Regions from separate parts of the Streptomyces sp. NPDC091412 genome, predicted to be linked through region 1. Evidence: riboswitches for the same ligand, from Rfam matches in the RefSeq annotation. Region 1 holds a riboswitch; each other region holds the start of a gene.
What was found. Region 1 has a riboswitch for thiamine pyrophosphate ahead of thiC (phosphomethylpyrimidine synthase ThiC). Riboswitches for the same ligand answer to the same signal wherever they lie in the genome.
Positions count from the first base shown of each region.

Region 2: linked by a shared signal. The riboswitch ahead of ACIQMV_RS33130 (thiamine ABC transporter substrate binding subunit) and the one ahead of thiC (phosphomethylpyrimidine synthase ThiC) in region 1 are both predicted to bind thiamine pyrophosphate.
Region 3: linked by a shared signal. The riboswitch ahead of thiO (glycine oxidase ThiO) and the one ahead of thiC (phosphomethylpyrimidine synthase ThiC) in region 1 are both predicted to bind thiamine pyrophosphate.

Region 1 covers NZ_JBIVTV010000006.1:186,904-196,967, forward strand. The annotation lists gene ACIQMV_RS17910 (IclR family transcriptional regulator) at 1-410, shown strand, start outside; gene ACIQMV_RS17915 (SsgA family sporulation/cell division regulator) at 508-945, shown strand; gene ACIQMV_RS17920 (YibE/F family protein) at 1,047-2,633, opposite strand; TPP riboswitch at 2,705-2,882, shown strand; gene thiC (phosphomethylpyrimidine synthase ThiC) at 2,875-4,704, shown strand; gene ACIQMV_RS17930 (IS701 family transposase) at 4,915-6,198, shown strand; partial or broken gene ACIQMV_RS17935 (hypothetical protein) at 6,444-7,891, shown strand; gene ACIQMV_RS17940 (DUF4240 domain-containing protein) at 8,062-8,631, opposite strand; partial or broken gene ACIQMV_RS17945 (thiamine biosynthesis protein ThiC) at 8,742-8,888, shown strand; gene ACIQMV_RS17950 (hypothetical protein) at 9,186-10,046, opposite strand.
Region 2 covers NZ_JBIVTV010000021.1:44,507-54,570, reverse strand. The annotation lists gene ACIQMV_RS33160 (hypothetical protein) at 1-1,179, shown strand, start outside; gene ACIQMV_RS33155 (VOC family protein) at 1,312-1,719, shown strand; gene ACIQMV_RS33150 (LAETG motif-containing sortase-dependent surface protein) at 1,970-2,710, shown strand; gene ACIQMV_RS33145 (maleylpyruvate isomerase family mycothiol-dependent enzyme) at 2,770-3,567, opposite strand; gene ACIQMV_RS33140 (ABC transporter ATP-binding protein) at 3,577-4,611, opposite strand; gene ACIQMV_RS33135 (ABC transporter permease) at 4,612-6,213, opposite strand; gene ACIQMV_RS33130 (thiamine ABC transporter substrate binding subunit) at 6,261-7,337, opposite strand; TPP riboswitch at 7,419-7,524, opposite strand; gene rlmN (23S rRNA (adenine(2503)-C(2))-methyltransferase RlmN) at 7,557-8,663, opposite strand; gene ACIQMV_RS33120 (phosphatidate cytidylyltransferase) at 8,999-10,064, opposite strand, start outside.
Region 3 covers NZ_JBIVTV010000001.1:695,859-705,922, reverse strand. The annotation lists gene pknB (Stk1 family PASTA domain-containing Ser/Thr kinase) at 1-717, opposite strand, end outside; gene ACIQMV_RS03190 (thiazole synthase) at 827-1,621, opposite strand; gene thiS (sulfur carrier protein ThiS) at 1,625-1,825, opposite strand; gene thiO (glycine oxidase ThiO) at 1,822-2,988, opposite strand; TPP riboswitch at 2,986-3,097, opposite strand; gene ACIQMV_RS03175 (hypothetical protein) at 3,151-3,570, shown strand; gene ACIQMV_RS03170 (NAD(P)/FAD-dependent oxidoreductase) at 3,600-4,829, shown strand; gene ACIQMV_RS03165 (helix-turn-helix domain-containing protein) at 4,896-5,261, shown strand; gene thiE (thiamine phosphate synthase) at 5,402-6,067, shown strand; gene metF (methylenetetrahydrofolate reductase [NAD(P)H]) at 6,244-7,167, shown strand; gene ACIQMV_RS03150 (hypothetical protein) at 7,224-8,204, shown strand; gene ACIQMV_RS03145 (phytoene desaturase family protein) at 8,217-9,713, opposite strand; gene ACIQMV_RS03140 (DUF4126 domain-containing protein) at 9,803-10,064, opposite strand, start outside.

The DNA of each region.
Region 1 (10,064 bases):
TCTCCGCCACCGCGGCCATTCCGGCGGTCGAGGAATGGGCCGGCTTCCGCGAGACCGGGCACGCGCACGCGATCGGCCAGTGCCTGCTGTCCCAGCTGGACGACAGGGGCCGCCGCGATCACCTCGACCGCTACCCCGTGCAGTCCCTCACTCCGTACACGGTCCGTGACGAGCACACGGTGCTGCGGCGCCTGGAACGGGCCCGGCCGATGGAGCCGGTGACCGAGCGGCAGGAGTACGCGCTGGGGGCGGTGTGCGCGGCGATTCCCATCACGGTGGGCACCACGGCGGCCGCGATGGCCCTCTCCCTGCCGGCCCATCAGGCGGACCGGCTGCTGCCCGCCGCACGCCGGCTGCAACACGAGGTGGGACGGCGTCTGGGCACCCTGGCGCTCTCTATCAGTATCTGAAAACTCACTCCTTGTGATCTGATGTGTACGTTCAGCAAGATGCACCATTGTTACGGGATGGATTCCCGGCCAGTCGACGGCAAACAACGGGGTAGCGATGCGCGAGTCCGTACAGGCAGAGGTCATGATGAGCTTTCTCGTGTCCGAGGAGCTCTCCTTCCGCATCCCGGTGGAGTTGCGGTACGAGACCTGTGATCCCTATGCCGTGCGGCTGACCTTCCATCTGCCGGGAGACGCCCCGGTGACCTGGGCGTTCGGGCGAGAGCTGCTGATCGACGGGGTGGGGACGCCGTGCGGGGACGGTGACGTGCGCATCTCACCGGCCGGCCGCGACTCGCTGAGCGAGGTCCTGATCCGGCTTCAGGTCGGCGGGGACCGGGCGCTGTTCCGCTCCTCGACGGCCCCGCTGGTGGCGTTCCTGGACCGTACGGACAAGCTGGTGCCCCTGGGGCAGGAGGGTGCGCTGGCCGACTTCGACGCCCACCTCGACGAAGCCCTGGACCGCATCCTGGCGGAGGAACAGAGCGCAGGCTGAGGGGTACGGCAGCGGACGCGGCGGTGGTGTAACGCTTCGCCACGGCCTCAGGGGGTGCAGGAACGCTTCGTCGGCCGCCCAAGGAGCCTCCGCGTACGCAGTCAGCGCCTGCGGCGCCTGCCCCTTCCACCGCGCGCCGGAGCGGGCAGCGTGGCCTGTGCCGCGGCCTGCGTCCGTCCCGTGCGGTCGGCCGAGACCACGAGTGCCGCCAGCGCCGTGGTGACCGGAACGGAGGCGACCAGACCGATCGAGCCCACCAGCGTGCGCACGATCTCCTCCGCGACGAGCTCACTGGTGGCGACGGTCGTCACGCTGCTCTGCGCGATGGAGAACAGCAGCAGCAGCGGGAGCGCGGCACCCGCGTACGCGAGGACGAGGGTGTTGACGACGGAGGCGATGTGGTCGCGTCCGATACGGATGCCCGCGCGGTACAGCCCGCGCCAGCCCATCGCGGGGTTGGCCTCGTGCAGCTCCCAGACCGCCGAGGTCTGTGTCACCGTCACATCGTCCAGGACGCCGAGCGAGCCGATGATGACACCGGCGAGCAACAGGCCGCTCATGTCTATCGACGGATACAGGCCGTGGATCAGACCGGTGCTGTCGTCGGTGTTGCCGGTCAGCGCGGCCCAGCCGATGAACAGCGAGCCCAGGAAGCCGATCAGCATCAGCGAGATCAGCGTGCCGAGCACCGCGACCGAGGTACGGGCGGACAGGCCGTGACACATGTACAGCGCGATCAGCATGATGGCGCTGGCCCCCACCACCGCCACGACCAGCGGGTTCGAGCCCTGCAGGATCGCGGGCAGGACGAAGAGGTTCAGCACCAGGAAGCTGATGGCCAGCGCGACCAGCGCCATCACGCCCCGCATCCGCCCGACGACCACGACGGCGAGTGCGAAGAGACCGGCCAGCAGCGCCATCGGAAAGCGCCGGTTGACGTCGGTGACCGAATACTGCAAGTCCTTGGGTGCCGAGGGCTCGTAGGCGACCACGACCTTCTCGCCCTGGTGCAGCTGCCGGGACTGGTCGGGCTGCACGATCTCGGTGAAGGTACGGCCCTTGTCCTTGCCGCCGTCCACCCGGATCGTGGCCTTCTTACAGTTCCCGGACTGCTGCTGCTGTGCGGAGGAACCCTCGGCGGTGGACGTGTCGCCGGTCGGTGTGTCACCGGAGACGTTCACCGACTGGCAGCTGACCTGGAGCACCTCGACGACGGTGGCCTGCTGCGTCTGCCGGTCGAAGCCCACACCGGTGCGCTCGTGCGACGGGGCGCCGCCGGGCCACAGCACCGCGAGTCCGGCCGCCACCAGTGCGGCGAACGGGATGAGAATCGCCGCGATCACCTTGCGGAGGTGCTTCGACACGGGTGCGGCTGGTCCGTGGCTGTGGCTGTGGCCGTGCCCGCCACCGCTTCCCGGGCCGTGCCCGGTGCCGCTCCCCGGGCTGTGACCGGTACTGCTCCCCGGGCCGTGCCCGGTGCCGCTCCCCGGGCTGTGACCGGTACTGCTCCCCGGGCCGTGCCCGGTGCCGCTCCCCGGGCTGTGACCGGTACTGCTCCCCGGGCCGTGCCCGCCACCCGTCGCGGGGCCGTGTCCGTGGTCCGTGGCGGTGGCTTCCTGGCCGTGCCGGACGTCCTGTCCGCGTCGGGGTTCGGGCGGCGGATGGGGGAACTGCTCTGTCGTGGTCACCGCCCGATCATCGCAAGAACGGCACAGGCCCACTGTTCACCGCGCCACAAATGACGTTAGCGTGGAGGCACCTTTGCACACGCGGGAGCTCGGAGCACCGGGCTGAGAGGGCGCTGACCTCCGTCTTTGCGATGTTTCACGTGGAACGTGCGATGTTTCACAGGAAACGCCGGCAGGCGGAATCCGCTGCGTCGACCGCCGAACCTGTTACCGGGTAATGCCGGCGTAGGGAGTAGGTCTCATGACCAACAAGGACGTACGCACGCCTGCCTCCGATCAGATCTCCAGCGACGCGGAGCGGACCGCTTCCGACGCTGCCGACGGGGAGGCCGGGAAGTCCATCGGCTGGCACAAGGGCTACGTGGAGGGCTCACGCCCCGATCTGCGAGTGCCGGTCCGTCAGGTGCACCTCACCAACGAGCAGTCCGTCACGCTGTACGACACCTCCGGCCCGTACACCGATCCACTCGTCGGTACCGATGTCCGCAGGGGCCTGCCGCCGTTGCGCGAGAACTGGATCGTGGCCCGCGGCGACACCGAGGAGTACGCGGGCCGTCCCGTCCGTCCCGAGGACGACGGGATCAAGCACACCTCGCCACGCGGCGGTCTGCGCAACCTCGACGCGGTGTTCCCGGGGCGGCCGCGCCAGCCGCGCCGCGGCCGCGACGGAGGAGCGGTGACGCAGCTCGCCTACGCGCGCCGCGGGGAGATCACGCCGGAGATGGAGTTCGTGGCCATCCGGGAGAACGTTGCTCCCGAGACCGTCCGCGAGGAGATCGCGGCGGGCCGCGCGGTGCTGCCGGCCAACGTCAACCACCCGGAGATCGAGCCGATGATCATCGGCAAGCGGTTCCTGGTGAAGGTCAACGCCAATATCGGAAACTCCGCGGTGTCCTCCTCCATCGAGGAGGAGGTGGAGAAGATGACCTGGGCGACCCGCTGGGGCGCCGACACGGTCATGGACCTCTCCACCGGCCGCAACATCCACACCACCCGTGAGTGGGTGCTGCGCAACTCCCCCGTCCCCATCGGCACGGTCCCGCTCTACCAGGCTCTGGAGAAGGTGGACGGCAAGGCCGAGGAGCTGACCTGGGAGATCTACAAGGACACCGTCATCGAGCAGGCCGAGCAGGGCGTGGACTACATGACCGTCCACGCCGGTGTACGCCTCGCCTACGTGCCGCTGACCGCCAACCGAAAGACCGGCATCGTCTCGCGCGGCGGCTCGATCATGGCCGCCTGGTGCCTGGCGCACCACAAGGAGTCGTTCCTCTACGAGAACTTCGAGGAGCTCTGCGAGATCCTCGCGGCCTACGACGTCACGTATTCGTTGGGCGACGGACTCCGGCCCGGCTCGATCGCGGACGCCAACGACGAGGCACAGTTCGCGGAACTGCGCACGCTCGGGGAACTCGGCCGGATCGCCAGGCGTTTGGACGTACAGACCATGATCGAGGGCCCGGGCCATGTCCCGATGCACAAGATCAAGGAGAACATCGACCTCCAGCAGGAGATCTGCGATGAGGCTCCGTTCTATACGCTCGGCCCGCTGACGACGGACGTCGCCCCGGCGTACGACCACATCACCTCCGGCATCGGCGCCGCGATGATCGCCTGGTGGGGCACGGCCATGCTCTGCTACGTCACGCCCAAGGAGCACCTGGGGCTGCCCAACCGTGACGACGTCAAGACCGGTGTCATCACCTACAAGATCGCCGCCCACGCGGCCGACCTCGCCAAGGGGCACCCGGGCGCGCAGGAGTGGGACGACGCACTGTCCGACGCCCGCTTCGAGTTCCGGTGGGAGGACCAGTTCAACCTCTCCCTCGACCCGGACACGGCACGGGAGTTCCACGACGAGACCCTCCCGGCGGAACCCGCCAAGACGGCCCACTTCTGCTCGATGTGCGGCCCGAAGTTCTGCTCGATGAAGATTAGCCAAAGCATCACAGAGCGGTTCGGCGGTGCGGCTGAAGGGACGTCTCAGGAGGAGATCGCGGAGGGGATGCTCCAGAAGTCGAAGGAGTTCGCTGCGAGCGGGAACAGGGTGTACCTGCCGCTGGCGGAGTGACCTGTATCTCCACGGAACGGCCCGCGCCTTGTGAGCAGTCGCGGGCCGTCCGTTCCGCTCCAGCTAGTACTCCAGTCTGACTTCGCGATCTTGTCGCGGACCCGGCTGGGTACGGGTACGGCCACCGCGTGATCATCGGGGGTTGTGTGGACTCCTGAAGATCGTGCGGTGGCCGCAGGCCATAACGTAGACCCTGCCCGCTGGCGGGCGATGTTCGACCAGGTCATGGCCCGGATCGCGGGCAGATTCAGGCGAGTTGAGCCCCGGGCCGCAGCCCGCGCTTACCTGCTCGGGCTGCTGTCCAGCGCCGAACGGAAGAACTGCTGGCAGCTGGCCGAACAGGCGGGCCATACGCAGCCTGGGCCGCTGCAACGCCTGCTGCGCTACGCCCGCTGGGGCGCCGATGCCGTCCGCGACGACCTGCGTGCCTACGCCGCCGAACACCTCGGCTCCGACGGCAGCGTTCTCGTTGTCGACGAGACCGGCTTCCTGAAGAAGGGCCGGTCCTCGGCAGGAGTGCAGAGGCAGTACACCGGCACCGCGGGACGCATCGAGAACGCCCAGGTCGGCGTGTTCCTCGCCCTGGCCACCAGCCGGGGACGGGCCCTGATCGATCGACGGCTCTACCTCCCGGAACACTCCTGGTCCAATGATCCCGAACGCCGCACCGCGGCCGGGATACCCGAGACCGTGCAGTTCGCCACCAAGCCCCGTCTGGCCTCGGAGATGATCGCCGCCGCGCTGGAAGCCGGGATCACCGCCTCCTGGGTAACCGGCGACAAAGCCTACGGCCAGGACCCCCAGCTCCGCGCCGCCCTCGAGCCACGCGGCATCGGCTACGTGATGGCCGTTGCCTGCTCGACACGGGTGAGGATCAACCACGGCCGCACTCCCGCTCGCGCCGATACTGTCGCCGGCCGCCTGCCCGCCATGGCCTGGCACCGTCAGAGCGCAGGAAACGGAGCGAAAGGCCCGCGGTACTACGACTGGGCCTGGATCCACATCGACACCGACAGCCACCGGCACCTGCTCATCCGACGCAACCGGTCCACCGGCGAACTCGCCTTCTACCTGTGCTGGTCACCCACCGAAATGCCCCTGTCCGAACTGGTCCGCGTCGCTGGCATCCGCTGGAGCATCGAGGAATGCTTCCAGGCCGCCAAGAGCCAGGTCGGACTCGACCACTACCAGGTCAGACACTGGACCTCATGGCACCGGCACATCACCCTCGCGATGCTCGCCCTGGCCTTTCTGACCGCCCTCGCCGCCGACGCGGCACCCCAGCGGCCCGCCGACGCGCACCACCTCGCCCGCAGCCGCGATCCGATCACGCTGACCGTCCCGGAGATCCGCCACCTACTTGCCGCCGTCTTCAACCCACCAGCCGTGACCGCGGCCAGCCTGCTGCACTGGTCCAACTGGCGCAGACGCCACCAGGCAACAGCCCGACGCAGCCACTACCGACGACGGACCGCCAACGAACCCGCTGGATAGATCGCAAAACCGCAGTGGAATACCAGGACGTTTCGTTCAGCTTCTGGACGGCGACCATCGTGCTCGTGAGGCCGGTTCAAGATCCACTCGGCTGCGCGCGGGCGCTAGGGTGCATAGGGTTCGTGGTCAGTGAGTGATACCTGACAACCCGCCCTCTTCAACGGCCGTTCCGGAAGCCCTCCTTCATGTCGATTGACCGCAAGTTACGTTTGCCGCCTCGCTACCCGGCAGTCGGAACAACTTTCATGGCAGAAACTGCCCTGCGTCGCACTGTTCTCGTCTGGTTGCTTCCGATGCTGTGGACTGTTGCCCTTGGCCTGTGGGGGCTTTCGCGGCAGGACAGCGTATGGCGGGACGAGGCCGCGACCTGGCAGGTAGCCCAGCGCTCCACGGCTGAGATCTGGCACATGCTGGGGAACGTCGACGTCGTGCATGGGTGTTACTACCTGTTGATGCACGCGCTGTTTGAGTGCTTTGGGCCCAGCACCACAACTCTGCGGCTGCCCTCGGTGCTGGCCACGGGGATCGCGGCGGCTTGCGTGGCAGTCATCGGCCACAGGCTGGCCGGCGTGTGGGCGGGCTTAGCGGGAGGGATGGCGTTCGGGCTGCTGCCGGCTGTGCAGTTCTACCTCCAAGAGGGTCGGCCCTATGCACTGGTCGCAGCCGGAGCCGGGATCTCCACATTGCTCCTCACGACCGCGCTCCAAAGGCGTGTTCGTACGCTGCACTGGGCTGCATACAGCAGCACCGTCCTGCTGATGGGGCTGCTGAACTGGCTCTCGCTCGTGATCCTCCCGGCACACCTGGCAACTCTGCTGTGGACCCGAGCCGGGCGCGAGATCTGGACACGCTGGACGACGGCCTCCGCGGCCGCCACCGCCTGTGTGCTGCCGTTGATCCTCTTCAGCCGGGGCCAGTCCGCACAGGTGTCATGGATACCGCCGATGTCCTGGCACATGTTGATCGGACCCGCGGTCCTGCTGGCAATCGGTGGCGTCGGCGCCCTACTGGACCGGCCCCGAGCAGGCCGACCGTCGGCAGCAGCCGTCGGGTTACCGCTGCTGGCGGTGCCGCAGATCGACCTCATCGCTCTTTCCCTGATCCAGCCGTTGTTCTTGGACCGCTACATCCTCTACAGCATGCTGGGTCTGGCACTGCTGATCGGCACCACCATTGGCTCGGCGATACAGGCAGCCAGGCCCCGGCTCCCGAGAGCGTCGAAGTGGATTCTCCCCGCAGTGGTCGTCGCAGCGATGGTGGCACTGTTGCCGCAGTCACTGGTCAAGCGGTCCCCGGCAAGCAGGGTGGACGACGTCCTGGCGATAGCGTCGAACGTCCGGCGGATGAGAACGACCGGAAGTGCGGTGCTCTTCATCCCGTCGGCACGTCGGGACACCAAGTCCGTCTCGCCAAGTGCCTTTTCCGGGCTGCGAGACATCGCTCTCGTAGAGAGCCCAGAGAAGTCCGGGACCCTGAAGGGTGTGGAGGCAAGCCCGGATCACATACGTGCCGCGATGCTTGCCCAGCAACGGATACTGCTGGTGACGGACGCAACGCAGGTGGCGAAACCGGTGACGGCCGAGCGGGACAAGATCAAGACCGCCGTGCTGAAGAAGCACTTCACACCAGTGGCTGACGAGCAAATCCGGGCCGACGGGTGACGGTGTATCAGCGGCTTGCGACAGCTCACTGACCGGCGAAGGAAGACCACCCTCGAGCTCGTAACCGGACGCGGCTGCGCGGACCCGCCACTCCGGCGACCTCCAGGTGCCCAATGATCCGCACCGAGATCCAGCAGCCCGCACACAGCCCGTAAGACACCCAGACGTTCCTTACGCGAGATCACAAAACCAGACTGGAGTACTAGTCGCCGGCTTCCAGGTAGAGCCTTGCCAGACGGGGCAATCGCCGATGCATCTCATCCGCGTCGTCGAAGTCGAAGTCTTCCCCCATGTCCGCTGCGTCACTGTCCTGCTCGTGAGCTGACCGGTACTCGGCCCAGGCATCGTAGAAGGCGTCCGGGTTTCCTGTGAGGCGTGCAAAAGCGCCACTGGCCGCGTAGTTCACGTCCTCGTAAAACACCGCCTCGTCGCGGTGGGTGCTCGCGGCTTCGATGACAGTGGGGTGTTCGGCGAGGCTGTCCGGATCCAGAACTGCGCGCTCGTACCAGTCCCGCCCCAGTGCGATCACTCCCGCTCGGAAGTCCATGAAACTGTCGTCGGAGCAGCCGCCGCCTATGAGGTACGCGGCCGCCCATACGTTCCACCGGTACAGAGCATCGTGTACCTCATCGAACCGTTCGGCATACTCCAGGATCTCCTGCGGCGGGCAGCCGGCGAGGAGGTCCACCAGCGCCTCGTCGAAGAGCACTCCGGAGACGGCGGCCGAAGAGCGCGCGGATTCGATGATGCTCCAGAAACGATCAATGTTCATGGTGCTGCACTGTGCCATCCCGGTATGACAGCGGGCCGATGCTCGGCGCAGCTTCACCGTCCTCACGGAGCCGACGGTCTGCAGTTCTCCTTACGCGTGGGGCCTACTCCGGACTGAAGCCGTCCTCGATGAAGATCTCGCAGGACATCCGTCGTGAACACGGCGCCAGCCGGGCCGAGATCGCCGAGGGGATGGCGCAGAAGTCGAAGGAGTTCGCGCAGGCGGGTAACCGGGTGTACCTGCCGATCGCCGACTGATGCATGGCGGGCGGTGCTCTTGGCGAGCAGGCAAGGGCACCGCTCCCTTTGCCGCTGTTCGGTCGGCCCAACGGCGTGGTGGCTGGGGCGCTCGAGCACCGGAAATCTCGTGTGTGTCGTAGTCGTGGTCGACTGTCTGCCTGAACTACGGCTGCTCTGAATGGCCTGCGTGGGCTCGCCGTGTGCGGGCGTCCCCGGCGCCCCGGCCCGGCAGGTGCGGGACGGGGTGGCGGGGCGCGCGCCGGGCCCTGGGGGCGAGGGTGCGGTCCTGGCCGGGGTGAGGGCGCGGGGCGCTGGTTACTCCGGTTGGTGGTCCGGGCCTCCGAAGTCCGGGCTGCTGAAGTCGGGACTGGAGAAGCGCGGGCGGCGGCTCGGGGCTCCGTCGTCCGGGCTGCTGAAACCTGGTCGGCCATAGCCGAGTTGCGGCATGCGGCCGGTCGGTGCCGCCGGGCCCGTATGCCCCGGTGCGGGGGAGCGGGGCTCGGCGAGCGCGTCGCGCAGGAACGGCAGGATGCCCCGTTCGAGCAGGGCCTCCTGCCAGGCTTCCCTGGCCTGGGCGACCTCCTCGCCCAGTTCGGCGTAGGCGCCGCTGTCGAGCGAGGGTCGGTTGCGCAGCGCGGTGAGCAGCAGTCCGGCGGCGGCGGCGAGGATCGCGGCCGCGGTCAGGGCACCGAACACCCAGCCCGCGGTGATCATGGACTGGGCGAACGCCTGGGTCGGGTCCAGCATCCTCAGGATGTAGCCGACGAGCAGGAAGAGGGCCGCGGCGGTCCCGGCGAGGACGGGGGCGAGGACCGCGACGACGGCACCCGCGCCCGCGCCGTGAGTCTCGGCGACCTCACCCATGGTGGCGGCTGGTCGGAGGGGCCCGCCCGGCTCGGCCGAGTCGGCTTCGATGAGGGAGGACGGGACGGCCGGTGCCGGCCGGCGCAGTTCCTCGCGGACCTTGACGTAGTGGTGGTACTCGGTCGCCGCGGCCGCCGTTATGACGGCGGTGGCGCTCAGCGCCATGGTCCGCAGTTGTTCCGAGTTGAGCCGCTGTCCGGCAGCGGCCAGTTCCGGGTGGTGTGGGGCGGAGCGCAGCGCCTCATCGAGGATCCGCTCGTATTCCTGGCGGTCCTCGCTCAGCAGGTGCTGCGGAACGCTGTTCATGTGCATCCCCCGATGCTCCGTAGG
Region 2 (10,064 bases), on a different contig from region 1:
ACGACCGCCCTGGCCTGCGGCCTCGGCTCGCTGCTCGCGCTGCTGGTCTTCATGTACCTGCGCGGCGACGGCACGGAACTGCCGTTCGACGGCGCGGCACCGGCCTTCCTGGCGGCCGGGGAGCCACTGCCGGTGCCGGCCGTGCTGACGCTGCTGACCGTCGTCCCCGTCCTCACCTCGGTGGCGGTCGCGCTGGTGCTGTACCCCCGGGAGGCGAGGCTCACGACGGCCCGGAACTCCGACCGGAGGTACGGCCGCTTCGGGGCGTACCGGCGCACCGCCACGCGGGAGACGTTCGGGGCGTACGGCCGGTTCGGGGCACACCTCGGCGACGGGTCCGCCAGGCGACAGGACCGGCCGGCGGGGCAGGACCGGTCGGCGACGGCGTGCGCGGTCCGGCCCCAGGACACGGCCGACGGCACGGTGCGGACCGGGGACGACCTGTCCGGCGCCGCTCCGAGCGAGGCCGACCTGACCGGGGACGACCTGTCCGGCGCCCCCCAGGACGCCGGTCACGAACCCGCGCACGACGACACCGACCCCGACCGGCCCCCGGCCCCTCGGCAGCCGCCCACCGGACTCCCCTGGGGCATCGCCGTACTCGCCGCCGGCCTGGCCGTGGAGACGCACGCCGGACGGTCCACCACCCCCGGCGCCGTCCCCGGCCCGGTCCTCCCCGGCGGCCTGGCGTCCGGCTCCGCCGCGGTCCTCATCGGCTGGCTGATGACCGCACTCGGCCTCGCCCTGGCCGGCCCCGGGCTCACCCACCTGTGCGGCCGCGTGCTCCAGTCCGCGCGCCCGGGCGCCCTGCGGCTCCTGGCCGGGCGCGTCCTGATGGAGGAGGCGGGCCGCATCGGCCGCCCGCTGGGCGTGGTCTGCGCGGTGGGGTCGGGGACGTACGCCGTGATCGCGGCCTACGAGGGCACCGCCCGGGCGCTCGGCCCGCTGACGACGCTGGGCGCGCTGCTCGTCGCCGGCTGCGCCGTGACCACCCTGCTGATCGCCGCCGTCGAGGCGAGGCAGTCCCGTGCCGACGCCATCGCCGCACTGCTGCGGCTCGGCGCACCGGCCTCGGTGCTGCGCTCCGCCGCCCTCCTGCGCTGCCTCGCCCTGCTGGCCCTGTTCATCCCGCTGACCCTGATGGTCGCCGATCTCGCCGCCCTGCCGCTGGCCCCCTGAGCCACCGTCCCGCCGACCCACCCGCTCCGGAGAAGACACGCGAAAGAAATCCCGGGGCCGCCGATGAGTTCCGCGCGGACCCCGGGTCTACCCCTGAGAACGGCAACGAACCGCGATGGGAGAGACCCCGCCATGTACCAGCAGATGATCTTCGTGAACCTGGCGACGAACGACGTGGCCGCGTCCAGGAGGTTCTTCACCGAGCTCGGCTACACCATCAACCCCCAGTTCTCCACCGACGAATGCGCCTGCGTCGTCATCAGCGACACGATCATCGCGATGCTGCTCAGCAAGCAGCACTACGCCAACTTCACCAAGAAGGAGATCGCGGATTCGACGAAGTCCAGCGAGGTGCTGATCTGCCTGAGCGCGGAGAGCCGCGAGAAGGTCGACGAACTGGTGCAGAAGGCGATCGCGGCCGGTGGCACCGCGACCGACGAGGCCCAGGACCAGGGCTTCATGTACGGCCGCTCCTTCGACGACCTCGACGGCCACACCTGGGAGGTCATGTGGATGGACCCGGCTGCGGTGCAGGGCTGAGCCCACAGGGGGTTGAGGACAGGATCGTCTGGGCGGGTGCGTCGGCACCCGCCCAGACTCATGCCAACCCGTTGAAACCTTCACCTAGTTAATGATGAGGTAAAGTCAACGCCGCTGAGGGGCTGACGGATTGACACTCCCGCCGGAGCGCTTATAAACCTGAGCCTCCTGGGGTTACTGGGAGCTCAGCTTCGTCGTTGCCTCAACACCCCTCAAACCCCCCGCAATTGGGCATCCCGTGAAGGGCAAAGTGGCCATCTTGTCCATATCCCGTCGTACCGCACGCACCGTGCGCATCCTCGGTGTCGCCTCCGCGTCCGCCGCTCTCGCTCTCGGCGCCGCGGGCAACGCGCTCGCCTGCAACATCAAGGAGTTCTCCGCCGAAGCCAAGTGCGACGGCGAGAAGGGCGTCATCGTCGTCACCGACAAGGACCCCTCTCGTACCGAGGCCGTCGTCTCCGTGTTCCTCCAGAACAACGGCGCCGACGCCCGCGAGGTCGGTGAGCTCACGGTGAAGGGTTCCCGTGAGGGCACCACGATCACCTTCGCCGAGGACTGGCAGCCGAACGCCACCTACCGCATCCACGTCAAGGCCGGCAAGGACGGAAAGCTGGTCAACGAGGACATCAAGCCGAACCTGACCACTCCGTCCACGGCTTGCAAGACGGAGACCCCGAGCCCTCCGGCCACGCCGTCGGCGCCGGAGACGCCGGCCCCGTCGGCGACGGAGTCGGAGACTCCGTCCGAGTCGCCGTCGGAGTCGGAGTCGGAGTCCGCGGCCCCGACCGCGTCCGCCTCGGAGAGCACCACCGCTCCCGCCGGCAGCGAGAACAACGCTCCGTCGCCCGCGGTCGGTGACTCCAACCTCGCCGAGACCGGCGCCGACTCCAACACCGGCATGATCGCCGGCATCGCGGCCGCCCTGGTCGTCGTCGGCGGTGGCGCGGTCTTCTTCGGCATGCGCCGCCGTGGAGCGAACAGCAACCGCTGACGCCCCACCAGCGCACCACCCGTGGCCCGCACCCGAACTCGGGGGCGGGCCACGGTCGTTCATCCGAAGGTCGCTTGCGTCAGCCAGAACTCCAGCAGCTCCCGCTCGCCGAGCACCTCCAGCTCGGGGCTGTCCAGGGGCAGCCGGCTGTAGAACGCGAGCAGCACGGAGGTGAGCGGCCCGCGCAGGGCGACGGCCGCCTTCTCGTGACCGCGGCGCCAGGTGACGCCCTCCTCGGTCAGTTCGATGACCCACTCGGCGTTCAGCCCGGGATCGCCGTCGGTGGCGTGCAGATGGATGCTGCGGCCCGGACCGCGCAGCTCCGGGGCATCCGGGGTCGCCTTCTTCCGCTGGATGAACTCCACGATCTGAAGCCACTCGTCGATGGCGTCGGCGGCCACGTCCGCGGCGACCTCGTAGGGCCGGCCCGCGGCGAGCGTCGCGTCGGCACGGTGGATCGTGATCTCGTGGGTCATACGACGGGCCCAGAAGCCGGTGTCGAGGATCCCGGCCCAGGTCCACACCTTCGTGTCGGGTCCGGCCTCGCGGAGGGTGTCGACGGCCGTCCGGCCGGTCTCCGCCAGCCAGGCGTCCAGCGCGGCCGGATCGCCCTGCTCCTTCGGCCCCTTGGCGAGCGGGACCGCGTCGTCCGGGAGGTTCTCCAGCGCGCGGGTCCGGACCAGCGCCTCCACCCAGCGCAGGGCCCCGCCCATGTGCCGTACGAGCTCCTCCAGCGTCCAGTCCGGACAGGTCGGAACGGTGCCGGACAGATCGGCGCCGGAGGCGAGCAGGGAGCGCAACTCGTCGACTTGGTAAGCGATTTCGTCACAGTAACGGTCGTAGGAAAGCAGCGTCATGACCGCACACTAGGTGCCCTGTGGTCGATCGAGCACCACGATTTCGGTCGTGTCGAACTCCACGGCCACCTCGTCCCCGACCTCCGGTGCCGCGCGCAGGGCGCAGGCGGCTTCCAGGCGGGGGGCGTTGTCGGGCTGGAGGTGGACGGTGACGTGGGTGCCCTTGAAGGTGCGGGCGGTCACCGTGCAGGGCAGTCCCTCGGCGGCGGGGACGATGCGGACTCCGGCGGGCCGGACGAGGAGGGTGCGGATGCCCTGGGCCGAGCCGTCGGGGACCGGCACCTTGCCCCACGGGGTGACCGCGACCTCGCCGTCCACGGTCGCCTCCACCACGTTCTCGAAGCCGAGGAAACGGGCCACGAAGGCGTCCGCCGGCCGCTGCCACACCTCGAGCGGCGTGCCCCACTGGGCGATCCGGCCGTCCCGCATCACCACGACCCGGTCGGCGAGGGCGAAGGCCTCGCCCTGATCGTGCGTGACGGCGAGCACGGTGGTGCCCAACCGCCCGAACAGCTCCCGCAGTTCGACGACGAGACGCTCCCGCAGCGAGCGGTCGAGCTGGCCGAGGGGCTCGTCCAGCATCAACAGCCGCGGCCGGGGGGCGAGCGCACGGGCGAGGGCCACCCGCTGCTGCTCCCCGCCGGAGAGCGCGGCCACGGCCCGCCGCCCGGCGCCGGGCAGCCCGACCAGCTCCAGCAACTCCCCCACCCGGGCGTCCCGTTCACTCTTCGCCGCGCCGTGCATACGCAGCCCGAAGCCGACGTTTCCGGCCACGTCCCGCTGCGGGAACAGCTGGTGGTCCTGGAACATCAGCCCGACCTCGCGCCGGTGCACCGGTACCCCCGCCTGGTCCCGCCCGTCCAGCAGCACCCGCCCGGAGTCCAGCGGCTGAAGCCCGGCCACCGCGCGCAGCAGCGTCGACTTGCCGCTGCCGCTGGGCCCGAGCACGCACACGATCTCGTGCTCCGCGACCGACAGGCCGACCGCGTCCAGCGCGGCCCGCCCGCCGAAGCGCACGGTCGCGGCCTCAAGGCTCAGCAGCATCTAGAACTCCCCGCTCCGGTCGGTGCGCAGCCGCTCCAGCACCAGCAGCGCCACCGCGCACACCACCATCAGAATCGTCGACAGGGCCATCGCCTGGCCGTAGTTGAGGTCCCCGGGCCGGCCGATCAGCCGGGCCACGGCGACCGGCAGCGTCGGGTTGTCGGGCCGTGCGATGAACACGGTCGCCCCGAACTCCCCCAGTGACACCGCGAAGGCGAACCCGGCGGCGATGAGCAGCGCCCGCCGTACCAGGGGCAGGTCGACCTCCCGCCACACCCGCCACGGCGAGGCCCCGAGCACGGCCGCCGCCTCCCGCAGCCGTGCGTCCACCGCGCGCAGCACGGGCAGCATGGTCCGTACGACGAAGGGCACGCCGACCAGGGCCTGCGCGAGCGGGACCAGGATCCAGGACTGCCTGAGGTCAAGCGGCGGGCGGTCCAGGGCGATCAGGAAGCCGAAGCCGACGGTCACCGCGGAGACCCCGAGCGGCAGCATCAGGAGCGCGTCGAAACCGCGTACGAGTCGGCCCGCGTCACGGCGGGTGAGGGCCGCGGCGGCGAGAGCGCCGATCACCACGGCGATGGCTGTCGCCGCGGCGGCATAGCTCAGGGAGGTACCGACGGCATCGATCGGCGCGACCAGGAAGGTGCCGCCGTCCGCGTTCGTCAGCGCCCGGTAGTAGCCGAACCCGGGCGCGGTGAGCGACCGCTGCACCAGCACGGCGAGCGGCAGCACGAGGAGGACGGCGACGGTGGCGAGGACCCCGGCCAGCAGCGTCCACTGCCCGGCGCCGCGCGGCCGGCGGGCGGTCAGCGAGGCGTCGACCAGCTTCAGCGCGGTCTCCCGGCGCCGCACGGTCCAGGCGTGCACCGCGAGGATCGCGCCCACCGCGGCGAACTGGAGGATCGTCAGGACCGCGGCGGTGGCCAGGTCGAAGATCTCGGACGTCTGCCGGTAGATCTCCACCTCAAGGGTGGAGAAGGTCGGGCCGCCGAGGATCTGCACCACACCGAAGGAGGTGAACGTGAACAGGAAGACCATGAGTGCGGCGGCGGCGACCGCAGGCGCGAGCGCGGGCAGGGTGACCTTGCGCCAGGCGGCGAGCGGCGAGGCGCCGAGCATCCGGGCCGCCTCCTCCTGGCGCGGGTCGAGCCCCGCCCACAGGCCGCCCACGGTCCGTACCACGACGGCGTAGTTGAAGAAGACGTGGGCGAGCAGGATCGCCCAGACCGTGGTGTCCAGCCGTACGCCCCACAGTTCGTCGAGCAGGCCGCCGCGCCCGACCAGCGCGAGGAACGCGGTGCCGACCACGACCGTGGGCAGCACGAACGGCACGGTGACGACGGCCCGCAGGACCTGCCGGCCGGGGAAGTCGAGGCGCGCGAAGACATAGGCGCCGGGCAGGGCCACGAGCAGGGTGAGCGCGGTGGAGGCGAGCGCCTGCCAGGTGGTGAACCACAGCACGTGCCGGATGTCGGACTGCCCGAGCACATCGGCGATCCGCCCCAACCGCCAGGCCCCGTCGGCCTCCAGACCGCGCCGGACGATCGCGGCCACGGGATAGGCGAAGAACGCCGCGAAGAACGCGACGGGCACGGCCATGAGACCGAGCCGCGCCGCGTTCCCCGTACGGCGGCCGCGTCCGCGGCCTACCTGAGGACGAGCGAGGTCCACGACTTGACCCACTGGTCACGGTTGGCGGCGATCTTGGCGGGGGCCATGGTCCCGGGGTCCTTGGCCTGGGGGCCGTACTTCGCGAACTCCGGGGGCACCTGGGCGCCTTCGCGCACCGGGTAGACGAACATGTTCAGCGGCATGTCGTCCTGGAACTTCTTGGTGATCAGGAAGTCCAGGAGGGCCTTGCCCCCTTCGGTGTTCCCGGCGTTGGCGAGCAGTCCCGCGTACTCGACCTGGCGGAAGCAGGTGCCCTGCACGACGCCGGTCGGCGCGGTCTTCGGCCGCGGGTCGGCGTAGATGACCTCGGCGGGCGGCGAGGAGGCGTAGGAGACGACGAGGGGACGGTCGCCCTTGGCCTTCCTGCCGCCGGCCGAGCCGGAGAACTCCTGGTTGTAGGCCTGCTCCCAGCCGTCGACGACCTTGACGCCGTTGGCCTTGAGCTTCTTCCAGTAGTCCTGCCAGCCCTTGTCCCCGTACTGGGCGGCGGTGCCGAGCAGGAAGCCGAGGCCGGGCGAGGAGGTGGCGGCGTTCTCGGTGACGAGGAGGTTCTTGTACTCCGGCTCGACCAGGTCGTCGAACGAGGCGGGCGGGGTCAGCTTGTGGTCGGCGAAGTACTTCTTGTCGTAGTTGACGCAGATGTCGCCGGTGTCGATGGGCGTGACCCGGTGCTTCGCCTCGTCGACGCGGTACTGCGGCAGGATCAGGTCCGAACCCTTCGGCTCGTACGACTGGAACAGCCCGTTGTCCAGGGCGCGGGACAGCAGCGTGTTGTCGACGCCGAAGAAGACGTCGCCCTGCGGGTTGCCCTTGGTGAGGATGGCCTTGTTGACGGCCTGGCCGGCGTCGCCGTCCTCGAGGACCTTGACCTTGTAGCCGGAGCTCTTCTCGAAGTCCGCGATGACGCTCTTGGACGCGGCCCACGAGTTGTGGCTGACCAGGGTCACCGTTCTGGATCCGGCCGAACTCTTCCCGCCCGGCGACGAACCGCACGCCGACAGCGTGACCAGGCCGAGCCCGACCGCCACGGCGGCGAACGTCTTGGTGTGCACTGAAGTCCTCCTGGGGGTTGGCCAGGAAGAGACGCGGCCCTGCCCGGGATCCGCGAGGGACACCCGGGCAGGGCACAACAGCTTGAGTGATGACCGAACTTCCTACCCAGAATGACCTGGGCGAGGTTCAGAGGGTCTGCGGCCGGTGCCGCACTCTCAGCGCTGTGGCGCTCCCCTGTCGGAATATGAAGATGTGTGCGGTATCAGCCTACCGTCCGGCTACCTTTCGGTGGCAGCCAGCTGACCGCAGGCGCCGTCGATCTCCTGACCGCGGGTGTCCCGGATGGTCACCGGCACACCGTGGGCGGCGATCGCCTCGACGAACGCCTTCTCGTCCTCGGGGCGGGACGCGGTCCACTGGGAGCCGGGCGTCGGGTTCAGCGGGATGAGGTTGACGTGCACCGGCCTGCCCTTGAGCAGCCGGCCGAGCCGGTCGCCGCGCCACGCCTGGTCGTTGATGTCCCGGATCAGCGCGTACTCGATGGACAGCCGGCGCCCGGACCTGGCGGTGTACTCGAATCCGGCGTCGAGCACCTCCCGCACCTTCCACCGCGTGTTGACCGGGACGAGCGTGTCGCGCAGCTCGTCGTCCGGTGCGTGCAGGGAGATGGCGAGGCGGCACTTGAAGCCCTCGTCGGAGAACCGGTGGATGGCCGGGACCAGACCCACCGTCGAGACGGTGATCCCGCGCTGGGACAGGCCGAGCCCGTCCGGCTCGGGGTCGGTCAGGGCGCGGATGGCGCCGACGACGCGGTTGTAGTTGGCGAGCGGCTCGCCCATGCCCATGAAGACGATGTTCGACAGGCGCGCGGGACCACCGGGGACCTCTCCGTCCCGCAGGGCGCGCATCCCGTCCACGATCTGGTGCACGATCTCGGCGGTCGACAGGTTCCGGTCGAGCCCGGCCTGTCCGGTGGCGCAGAACGGGCAGTTCATGCCGCAGCCCGCCTGCGAGCTGATGCACATGGTCACCCGGTCCGGGTAGCGCATGAGCACCGACTCCACGAGCGTGCCGTCGAACAGGCGCCACAGCGTCTTGCGGGTGGTCCCCTCGTCGGTCGACAGATGCCGTACGACCGTCATCAGTTCGGGAAGCAGCGCCTCCTGGAGCTTGGCGCGGGATCCGGCGGGGATGTCGGTCCACTGCTCCGGGTCGTGCGCGTACCGCGCGAAGTAGTGCTGCGAGAGCTGCTTGGCACGGAACGGCTTCTCGCCGATCGCGGCGACGGCCTCCTTGCGCTCGGCGGGCGACAGGTCGGCAAGGTGCCGCGGCGGCTTCTTGGCACCGCGCGGGGCGACGAAAGTGAGTTCTCCGGGCTTGGGCATGGTGGTACCAGTGTCGCAGATCCACTCGGGTGGCCCGGTCGGCTGTGGACAGCCGGGGGCCGGGGTCAGAAGAGGCCGGCGATCAGTGCGCCGACCCAGGCAGCGTACGTCTTCGTGCGATGCGAGGCACCGCAGTACAGCCGTGGCTTGCGCCGTCCGTCCTGTTTGAGGAGGGCTTCGCACCATCGGCACCGCAGATCACCGTGATACGTGCCGTCATCCCCCAACCGAGCCTGCCCCATGGAGGGGACTTTAACGTCGGGCCCGGCAGGTGGTCCACGCGGTAACGGCGTCGAGCCCCCACCCGGCGGGGTGGGGGCTCGGTGGTCGTGGGCTCAGGCGGAGCCGACGAAGAGGACCAACAGGAGCCAGACCACCGGCGCGGTGGGCAGCAGGGAGTCGAGGCGGTCCATGATGCCCCCGTGGCCCGGGAGCAGGGTGCCCATGTCCTTGATGCCCAGGTCCCGCTTGATCATGGACTCGCCGAGGTCGCCGAGGGTGGCGGTGGCGGCGACCGCGAGGCCGAGCAGCAGGCCCTGCCACCAGGCGCCGTCGTCGATCAGGAACTGCATGCACAGCGCGCCGGCCACCATCGCGAAGGCCACCGCGCCCAACAGACCCTCGCGGGTCTTGCCCGGGCTGATGCGCGGGGCGAGCTTGTGCCGCCCGAAGCGCCAGCCGACGGCGTACGCGCCCGTGTCGCTGACGACCGTGAGCACGAGGAAGGTCAGCACGCGGCGCGGGCCGTCGTCGGCGGTCAGCATCATCGCGACGAACGTGGCCAGGAACGGCACGTAGAACGCCGCGAAGACGCCGGCCGTGACGTCCTTCAGGTAGCCCTCCGGCGGTTCCGTCATCCGCCAGACCAGGACCGCGAGCGCGGTCAGCGCCATCGCCACCCAGGCGCCCTCGGCACCCCGGACGTACCCGGCGACCACCATGGCCGCACCGCCGACCGCCAGCGGCACGAGCGGCGCCTTGATGCCCTTGCGCTCGTCGAGCCGGCTGGTGAGCTCCCACAGGCCGACCACGACCGCGATCGCGATGACACCCACGAACACGGCCTTGACGACGAACAGCGACACGACGATCACCGCGCCGAGCCCGAGGCCGACGCCTATGGCGGCGCCCAGGTCGCGACCCGCGCTCTTCTTCTGCGGCGCGGGCGCCGGCTGCGGGGCGTCGGGCATGGGCTCCGGATTCTGCGACGCCGTTCCGTGGAAGGACGGTGTCTGCGGCGTGTCGAGGGGCCACTGCCGCGACGCTTGGTGCGGCGGCTGAGGCGTGTCGTCGCGGTACGGGGTGCCACCCGGCTGGGCGGCACCCCGATCGTCATCCTGGTTTCCGCCGTGAGCGGGCACGACGGGCATGGGGCGGGTCCGCTGGGCGTCATGCGCATCG
Region 3 (10,064 bases), on a different contig from region 1:
GGCGGCCGACGGGGCCGGCACGTCCTCGTGGAGGTGCTGGTACAGCACCTGGGCGGGGGACTCCCCCTGGTGGGGCTTGCCGCCGGTCAGCATCTCGTACAGCACGACCCCGCACGCGTACACATCGACCCGGGGGTCGGCGGTGCCGCGCTCGATCTGCTCCGGCGCCAGGTAGGAGACGGTGCCGAGGACGGCACCGGTGGTGTTCGTCACCGTGTCCACGGACCGCACCAACCCGAAGTCGGCGACCTTGACCCGGCCGTCGTCGCCTATCAGGACGTTCTCCGGCTTCATGTCGCGGTGCACGAACCCGGCCCGGTGCGCGGCCCCCAGCGCGGCGAGCACCGGCTCCAGGATGTCCAGCGCCGCGCGCGGCTGGAGCGCCCCGCGCTCGCGCAGCACGTCGCGCAGGGTGCAGCCGGCCACGTACTCCATGGCGAGGTACACGTACGACCCGTCCGTGCCCTGGTCGAAGACCTGCACGACGTTCGGGTGGGCCAGCCGCGCGACCGACTTGGCCTCCCGGATGAACCGCTCCACGAACGAGCCGTCGGCCGCGAGCGCGGGGTGCATCACCTTGAGCGCGAGGACCCGGTCCAGGCGGGTGTCCAGGGCCCGGTAGACCGTGGCCATCCCGCCGACGGCGATCCGCGCGTCGACGCGATAACGGCCGTCGAGCACCTGCCCGACGAGAGGGTCCTGAAGGGTCGTATCCACGCAGGCGAGTCTACGAGCCGCCACGGACACGCACCGATCGCGGACGCTCTCGCGGCGGGACTGAAGCCGACCTGTGACGCGGCCCACGCGCCGGTGGGAGGAGGTGGGCCTAGAAGGCCGGCCGCTCCGGATCCAGTCCGGCCAGGCCCTCGGCCGGGGACGACGCCTGAGCGAAGTGCCGCTTGGGGATCCGCCCGGCCAGCCGGGCCAGCCGCCCCGCCTCCACGGCGGACCGCATCGCCGCGGCCATCATCACCGGCTCCTGCGCCCGCGTCACCGCCGAGGCGAGCATCACCCCGGCACACCCCAGCTCCATGGCCAGCGCCACGTCCGAGGCCGTACCGGCCCCGGCGTCCAGGATCACCGGCACGCGCGCGTGCTCCACGATCAGCTGGAAGTTGTGCGGGTTGCGGATGCCGAGCCCGGACCCGATGGGCGAGCCCAGGGGCATGACCGCGGCGCAGCCCACGTCCTCCAGCTTCCGCGCCAGCACCGGATCGTCGTTCGTGTACGGCAGCACCGTGAACCCGTCGTCGACCAGCGTCTCCGCCGCGTCCAGCAGCTCGATCGGGTCCGGCAGCAGCGTGCGCTCGTCGGCGACGACCTCCAGCTTGACGAGGTCCGTGCCCAGCGCCTCCCGCGCCAGCCGGGCGGTGAGCACCGCCTCACCCGCGGTGAAGCAGCCCGCGGTGTTGGGCAGCACCCGGATCCCGAGCGACTCCAGCACCGACAGCACGGAGCCGTGCGCCGAGGGGTCCACCCGCCGCATGGCGACCGTGGTCAGCTCGGTGCCGGAGGCCGTGAGCGCCCGCTCCAGCACCTCCGGGCTGGGCGCGCCGCCGGTGCCCATGATCAGCCGGGAGGTGAAGGACGTACCACCGAGGACGAAGGGATCGTCGGCCATGGCTCAGCCTCCCTGGACGGCGGTCAGCACTTCGACGCGGTCGCCCTCGGTCACGGCCGTGGACGACCACCGCGCGCGCGGGACGACGGTCTCGTTGAGGGCGGCGGCCACCCCGGAGGGCGCCGCGCTCAGGGTCCGCACGACGGTGTCGAGGGACGTGCCGGGCGTGACCCGGCGGGGCTCGCCGTTGACGGAGATGTTCATACGGGCTGCTCCGTGAGTGCCCTGGCGTGGAAACGCCCGGGGGAGAAGGGACGGACCTCGTCCGGCAGCTCGCCGGTGGTCAGGACGTGCGCCATGGCGTCACCGGTGACCGGCGTGAGCAGCACGCCGTTGCGGTAGTGCCCGGTGGCCAGCAGCAGGCCGTCAAGCCCGGTCGGGCCGAGCAGCGGCGCGTTGTCCGGGGAGCCGGGCCGGAGTCCCGCCCGGGTCTCCGTGAGCGGCAGCTCGGTGATCCCGGGTACCAGCTCGTGCGCGTCGCGCAGCAGCTCGTACACGCCGCCCGCCGTCACCGTCGTGTCCCAGCCCAGCTCCTCGCTCGTGGCCCCGACGACCAGCTCGCCGCTGAGCCGCGGCACCAGGTAGACCTGGCTGCCGCGCACCACGGCGCGCACGGTACGGCTCAGGAAGGGCGCGTACCGCTTCGGCACCGTCAGCCGCAGCACCTGCCCCTTCACCGGCCGCACCGGTGGCAGCACGTCGTCCGGGACGCCCCCGAGCCGTCCGCTGTGGCTGCCCGCCGCGAGCACCACCCGGTCCGCGGTATGCGCGGTGCCGTCGCGCAGCACACAACCCGTGGCGCGGTCGCGGGTGACGGTGAGCCGCTCGGCCCAGCCGCGGTGGAAGACCACCCCCGCCCGCTCGCAGGCCGCGACCAGGGCACCGGCGAGCCGCCGCGGGTCGATCTGGTGGTCGCCGTCCACCCGCAGCCCGCCGCGCACGCCCGGCGCGAGCATCGGCTCGAGCCGGCGGCACTCCCGCCCGGACAGCCACTCGGAGTCCAGGCCCGAACGGCGCTGAAGGTCGTGCAGTTCCCGCAGGTGGGCGCGGTCGTCGGCGTCCAGCGCCACGGCGAGGGTGCCGCAGCGGCGGTAGCCGAGGTCGTGGCCGGTCAGCCCGGTCAGCTCGGCCACGAAGTCGGGGTAGCGGCGGGCGGAGGCCAGGTTGAGTCCGAGCAGGGTCTGCTCGCCGTAGTGCAGTTCGGTGACGGCGGCCAGCATCCCGGCGGCCACCTGTGCGGCCCCGCCGCCCGGCTCGGGGTCCACCACGGCCGTGGTGAACCCGCGCTGCGCCGAGCGCCAGGCCGTCACCAGCCCGATGATCCCGCCCCCCACGACGAGGACGTCTGACGTACGTGGCAACGACATGGGCGTCCAGCCCCTCCCTTCGCCGGCATGACCCGGATCAGGTTCGTACGGTCGGAGGCCGCCAGCCTCCCTCTCAGCCCGGTGCGTCCGGGCTCCCGCGAGTGCTTGTACGGTGGCCACCCTAGCCCGCAGAGCATTGCCCTGGTAAGGGAGCCTCTCGCCATGACCCGCCCGCCCGTCTCCCGTCACGACTCTCGGGCGGGTGGCTCCGCCCGGCCCTTTCCCTCGCTCGACGGCCGCGTTCTCGCCCCGGTCGCCGACCAGGCCCCGGGCCAGGTGGGCACGCGCACCCGCTTCACGTATCACGAGCGGAGCGGGGAGATCTGGGCCGAGTACGCGGGCGGCGACGTCGTACGCGGCCATCTGGTGGGTACCAGGGAAAGTGACCGGCTCGACTTCCGGTACGTCCAGCTCAAGCAGGACGGGACCACCTCCTCCGGGCACTGCGTGTCGACGGTGGTCGAACTGCCCGACGGGCGGATGCGGTTGGAGGAGACCTGGCGCTGGGAGTCGCAGCCCGGCAGTGGGACGAGCGTGGTGGAAGAGGTTGTGGAGCAGGTCACCTCGCACGCCCCTGACTGACGGTTTGTCAGTTGACTTATGGTGATCAGGTGAGCGACCAGACGCAGGAACAGGGCACATCAGGGCCGCGGCGCGTGGTCGTCGCGGGCGCGGGCATGGCCGGGGTGCAGACCGCGGTCGCCCTGCGCGAGCAGGGCTTCACCGGCACCGTGACACTGATCGGCGCCGAACCCCACCAGCCCTACGACCGGCCGCCGCTGTCCAAGGCCGTCCTGCTGGGCAAGGCCGAGGGTTCCGCCTTCGACATCGACTTCGAGGCGCTCGGCCTCGAACTGCGGCTCGGCTGCGAGGCGCTGGCCGTGCGGCCCGACGCGCATGTGCTGGAGACCTCGGCGGGTCCGGTGCCGTACGACGTCCTCGTCCTGGCCACCGGTGCCGAACCGATCCGGCTGCCCGGCGCGGAGGGCGTTCCCGGGGTCCACCTGCTGCGCACCCTGGACGACGCCGAACGGCTGCGGCCGGTGCTCACCGGGCAGCACGACATCGTGGTCGTCGGCGCGGGCTGGATCGGCGCCGAGTTCGCCACCGCCGCGCGCGAGGCGGGCTGCGCCGTGACCGTCGTGGAGGCCGCGGACCGGCCGCTCGCGGGGGCGCTGCCCGCGGAGGTGGCCGAGCCGATGACCGCCTGGTACGCCGACAGCGGCGCCGAACTGCGCACCCACGCGCGCGTGGAGCGCGTCGAACCCGGCGTGGTGGTGCTCGACGACGGGGCGCGGCTGCCCGCGGGCGCCGTCGTGGTGGGCATCGGCGCGCGCCCCGCCACCGGCTGGCTGGCCGGCTCCGGCATCGAGCTGGGCCGGCACGGGGACGTGCTGGCCGACGACCACCTGCGCACGTCCGTGCCGGACGTGTACGCGGTCGGCGACTGCGCCTCCTTCCCCTCGGGCAGGTACGGCGAGCGCCTGCTGATCCACCACTGGGACAACGCGCTCCAGGGCCCGCGCACGGTCGCGGCCGACATCGTCGGCCTCACCCCCGTGGTCTACGACCCGGTCCCGTACTTCTGGTCCGAGCAGTTCGGGCGCTTCGTGCAGTACGCCGGCCACCACGCGTCGGCCGACACCGTCGTCTGGCGCGGCGATCGCACCGGACCGGCGTGGACGGTCTGCTGGCTCCGCGAGGGCCGGCTCGTCGCTCTGCTGGCCGTCGGCCGACCGCGGGATCTGGCGCAGGGACGGCGGCTGATCGAGTCCGGCACGCCCATGGATCCGCGGCTGCTGGCGGACCCGGCGAAGCCCCTGAAGGCGGCGACGGCGTGAGGCGCGCGGCCCCGAGTGGACGGGCCTGGCTTCCGAGTGTCAGTGGCAGATGGCACGCTTGTTTCCGTGACCGAGATTGACACGAAGATCGACGCTCTCGTCCCTGCCTGGCTCACCCTTCCCGACATCGCCGAACAACTCGGCGTCGAGGTGACACGTGTGCGGCAGTTGGTCAAGGAGGGCCAGCTCATCGCCGTACGCCGGGGTGAGAACCGCGCGCTGCACGTCCCCGCCGCCTTCATCGACGGCGACAAGGTCGTCAAGGGCCTGTCCGGCACCCTGACGCTCCTGAGGGACGACGGCTTCACGGTCGAAGAGATGATCGAATGGCTGTTCACCCCCGACCCGACCCTGCCGGGCACCCCCGCCCAGGCCCTGAGTGAGAACCGCGGCACAGAGGTGAAGCGCCGCGCCCAGGCCCTCGCCGTTTGACCCGGCCACCCGCCTGCGCACCCGGCCCCGGCCCCCCGCCGGGGCCTCGGTGTCCTCGTCGGCCCGGTGGGCGCGGCGGGTAGGGTCCGTTCGGGTGGTCGGACGAACCACCCGACCGACGAGCCGGGGGGAACCCGCGTATGCCTGAGACCGCTGCCGCAGCCGACGCCCGTGACCGGCTCGGTGACGCGCGCCTGTATCTGTGCACGGACGCCCGGAGGCGGCAGGGGGACCTGGCCGAGTTCCTGGACGCGGTGCTGGCGGCGGGGGTCGACGTCGTGCAGTTGCGGGACAAGGGCATGGAGGCCGGGGAGGAGCTGGACCGGCTGGAGGTGTTCGCCGACGCCTGTGCCCGGCACGGGAAGCTGCTCGCGGTCAACGACCGCGCGGACGTCGCCCACGCGGCCCGTGCCGACGTGCTGCACCTGGGGCAGGGGGACCTTCCCGTGCCCGACGCCCGCGCGATCCTCGGCGACGGCGTCCTGATCGGCCGGTCCACGCACGCCGAGGACGAGGCCGCCGCCGCGGCCGTGCAGGCCGGCGTGGACTACTTCTGCACCGGACCCTGCTGGCCCACGCCCACCAAGCCCGGCCGCCCCGCCCCCGGCCTCGACCTGGTCCGGTACACGGCCTCGCTCGGGACCGACCGGCCCTGGTTCGCCATCGGCGGCATCGGCCTCGGCAATCTGGACCAGGTCCTGGAGGCCGGCGCCCGCCGCGTCGTCGTGGTCCGGGCGATCACCGAGGCCGACGACCCCGGAGCGGCGGCGGCCGAGTTCGCCGCGCGGCTGCGCCAGGCGGGGTAGGGCGCGGCGCGACACGGCCGGGCGCGGCAGCGGTCGTCTCATAGCTCGGACGGCAGACCCGGCCCGACCCGCTCATTTCCGGCCCTGTTGTCCGAGGGATGGACAAGAAGCCGACAATTCAGGCAAATTTCCAGGGCTCGGTTGGGAGACCGCCGCACCCTGGATAGCCTGCCAGTATGGCCCTCGGAACCGCATCCACCAGGACTGATCGCGCGCGCACCGTGCGTGACATGCTCGCCACCGGCAAGAGCACGTACTCCTTCGAGTTCTGGGCGCCGAAGACGGCGAAGGGCGAGCGCAGCCTGTGGAACGCGCTGCGCAGGATCGAGGCCGTCGCCCCCGACTTCGTCTCGGTCACGTACGGCGCCGGCGGCTCCACCCGCGCGGGCACGGTGAGGGCGACCGAGCAGATCGTGTCCGACACGACGCTCACCCCTGTGGCGCACCTCACTGCCGTCAACCACTCCGTGGCCGAGCTGCGCAACATCATCGGCCAGTACGCCGACGCCGGGATCCGCAACATGCTCGCCGTGCGCGGCGACCCGCCCGGCGACCCGATGGGCGAGTGGGTCCCGCACCCCCGCGGACTGACGTACGCCGCCGAACTCGTCCGGCTCATCAAGGAGTCGGGCGACTTCTGCGTCGGCGTGGCGGCCTTCCCCGAGATGCACCCCCGCTCCGCCGACTGGGACACCGACGTCGCGCACTTCGTCGACAAGTGCCGCGCGGGCGCCGACTACGCCATCACGCAGATGTTCTTCGATCCGGAGTCGTACCTCCGCCTGCGCGACCGCGTTGCCGCGGCCGGTTGCGCGACACCCGTCATTCCCGAGATCATGCCGGTCACGAGCGTGAAGATGCTCGAGCGGCTGCCCCAACTCAGCAACGCCGCCATCCCGGACGACCTCAAAGAGCGGATCCGCGCGGCGGAGCACGATCCGGCGGCGGTACGCTCCCTTGGGATCGAGTTCGCCACCGAGTTCTGCGCACGACTGCAGGCCGAGGGAGTGCCCGGGCTGCACTTCATCACGCTCAACAACTCCACGGCGACGCTGGAAATCTACGAAAACCTGGGTCTGCACCACCGGCCGCGGACCTAGACCGGCCGCACCCGCGTACGACACACTGCGTAGCGGCCACTGGGAGAGGGGCGTACATGGGCTGGACGGTCCTCTACATCGCGTTCGGCATCGTCGCGCTGTGGCTGCTGGGCGAGGTGCTGCTGCAGTACAAGGCACGGTTGCGCTGGCGGCTGCTGGCCTTCGCCGGCTTCCTCTGTGTCGTCCTCGGGGTCCTGATCCCGTCCGTCGTCGTGATCGGTCTGGGCGCGGCCGCCTTCGCGGTCGGCCAGACCTACGTCACGCTGTCCTTCCGGCGCGGCTTCGCGGCGGGCTGGGCGGTCAACCGTCCCGGAGCCGAAGGCGACAAGCCGCGCCGCCGCGGCAAGGCCGAGTACCAGGACCCGACCCTGGAGGTCTCCGACCTCGAGGTGTCCGACGGCGAGACCGGCACCATGCAGGCCCTGCCCAGCCACGAGGGCCTGTCCTACGGCCACGGCGACGACGACCGCGACGACGTCTTCACCCCCGCCCGCCCCGGCCAGCCCGCGGCCGCCGAGGCCACCGCGGTGTACGAGCCGCAGCCCCTGCCCGACGACACCGGTTCCTACGGCGTCTACGGCGACCCGGCCCACCGGGACGGCACGCAGTCGCCCTACCCGGGGGCCGACCAGACCCAGGACCAGTACGCCACCGCGGCCCAGGGCGCCGACCAGAGCCACACCTACGACTACTCCGGCTACGGGCAGCAGGGTTACGGCTACGACGCCTCCGGCCAGCAGCAGTACGCCGCCTACTCCGACCCGTACGCCGGCACCCAGACCTACGGCGGCGGCTCCTACGACACCGGCTACGGCGGCCAGCAGGGGTACGGGCAGCAGGGCTACGGCACCCAGGACGCCTACGCCGGTGGCTACGGCGGTGAGACCCCGGCCGGCGGGGTGTGGGTCCCGCAGCAGCGCACCGACGAGTCCTACGGCGGCGAACTCCCGCAGGAGCAGCAGTCCTACCCGTACCAGGACAACAACCACGGTCAGCCGCAGCACGGCACGGGCTTCGACGAGCAGTACCGTTTCTGAACGCTCCCCGGCTCACTGGGAGCCGCGGAACTCCGGTCCCTCCACGATCAGTCCGGCCACCAGCGCCCCCGACATCCCGGCGTGCGGCAGCCCGCCCCCGGGGTGCGACCAGCCGCCCACGGTGAACAGGCCGGTGAGTCCCGTGGTGTTCGCCGGGTGCAGCAGGCGCCCCCCGGCGGCCGCGAACGCCGGCGCGGGGACGGCCCCGCCCTCCGCGCCCGTCACCCGGGCGATGTCGGCCGGGGTGCGCACCTCGTGCCAGAGCAGGCGGTCGCGGAGCCCGGGTATCGCCCGCGAGGCGACGGCGATCATGCGGTCGGCCTGCTTCCGCGGATCCGCCGAGGCGGATGCCGGGACCGTCGCCGTGAGCGTGACCGCCTCGTGCTCCGGGTCCGGGACCAGCGCGGGATCGCCCGGGCGCGACACCGCGACCGTGGGCCGCTCGGGCAGCTCCGGGGCCGTACCGAACAGCGCGTCGAGTTCGGCTGCGCGGTCCTCGGTGTGCACCACGGTCCGGTGGGCCGTCCCCTCGGGACGGCCGCCGCGCAGTGCCAGCAGCACGGTCAGGCGGCTGGGCGCTCCGGGCTGCGGCGGCACCTCGCCCGCATCGCGCAGGGCCGTACCCCGGACCATGCCGTCCAGCGTCCGGGGAGGCACACCGGCGACCACGAACTCCGCTTCGGCCACGGTCCCGTCGGCGAGCTCCACGCCCGCCGCCCGGCCGTCCTTGTCGACGATCCCCGTGACCTCGGTGCCGAGGACGAACTCGACCCGGCGGTCCAGGCACCGCTCGTACACCGCGCGCGCCAGTTCGCGCAGGCCGCCGCGCACGTACCAGGTGCCGAAGGCGTGGTCCAGGTACGGCAGTACGGCCGCGCTCGCCGGGGCGGTCCGCGGATCGAGGCCGTACGCGAGCGCGTGGCTCTCCAGGAGGGCGGCGAGGCGTGGGTCGCGCAGTTCCCAGGCGCCCACCTCGGCGAGCGTGCCGGCCTGCCGGGTGCGCAGCAGGCGCTTGTGCGGCACCGCCGGGTAGGGCTCGCGCTCGGCCAGCACCTGCCAGTTGGGCCACAGCGGCTCTTCCAGGAGCGGGCGGCGGGCGCGGTCCCAGGCCTCGCGGGCCCGCACCAGGAAGTCGCCCCAGCGCCGTCCTGCGCCCGCGCCGAGGGCTTCGTCCAGAGCGGCGACGACGCCCGCGCGCGAGACGTTCGGCAGGGACACCTCGGTGCCGTCGGCGAAGACGTGCCGTGCGGACGGGTCCACCTGGACCAGCTCGACGCGGTCCTCCAGCGGCTCCTTGCCGGTCTTGAGGAACAGATCGCGGTAGACCGCGGGCAGCGGGAGCAGGCCGGGGCCGGTGTCGAAGGCGAAACCGTCCCGCTCGAAACGGCGCAGCGCGCCGCCGTACGTCTCCGTACGCTCGTACACCGTCACCCGGTGGCCCGCGACGGCCAGCCGGGCGGCGGCCGCCATCGCGCCCATCCCGGCGCCGATCACCGCAATCCGTGCCATGTGCGCGACTTTATCGGCCGCCACCGACAACCCCGGCCACGGGGGCGTTGACCAGTGGTTTCCCCGGATGCGCGGGGCCGCGGGCGCGGTCAGCCCGGCGGTGACCCCGCCTCGGCCGCGAGCCGGCGTTTCTCCTCCCGGCGCTGGGCCCGGCGGCGCAGGAAGCGGCGGATCCGGGAGACCAGGAAGGCGACGATCACGGCCCCGGCGAGCAGCAGGACGCCCGCGACGACCGCCGCGGCCACCGGATGGAAGATCGCGAAGGTGACGAGTCCGGCCACTCCGAGGTCCTCGGCCAGGCTCACGAGCATGTTGCTCACGGGCTCGGGGGAGGTGTTGACCGCCATCCGC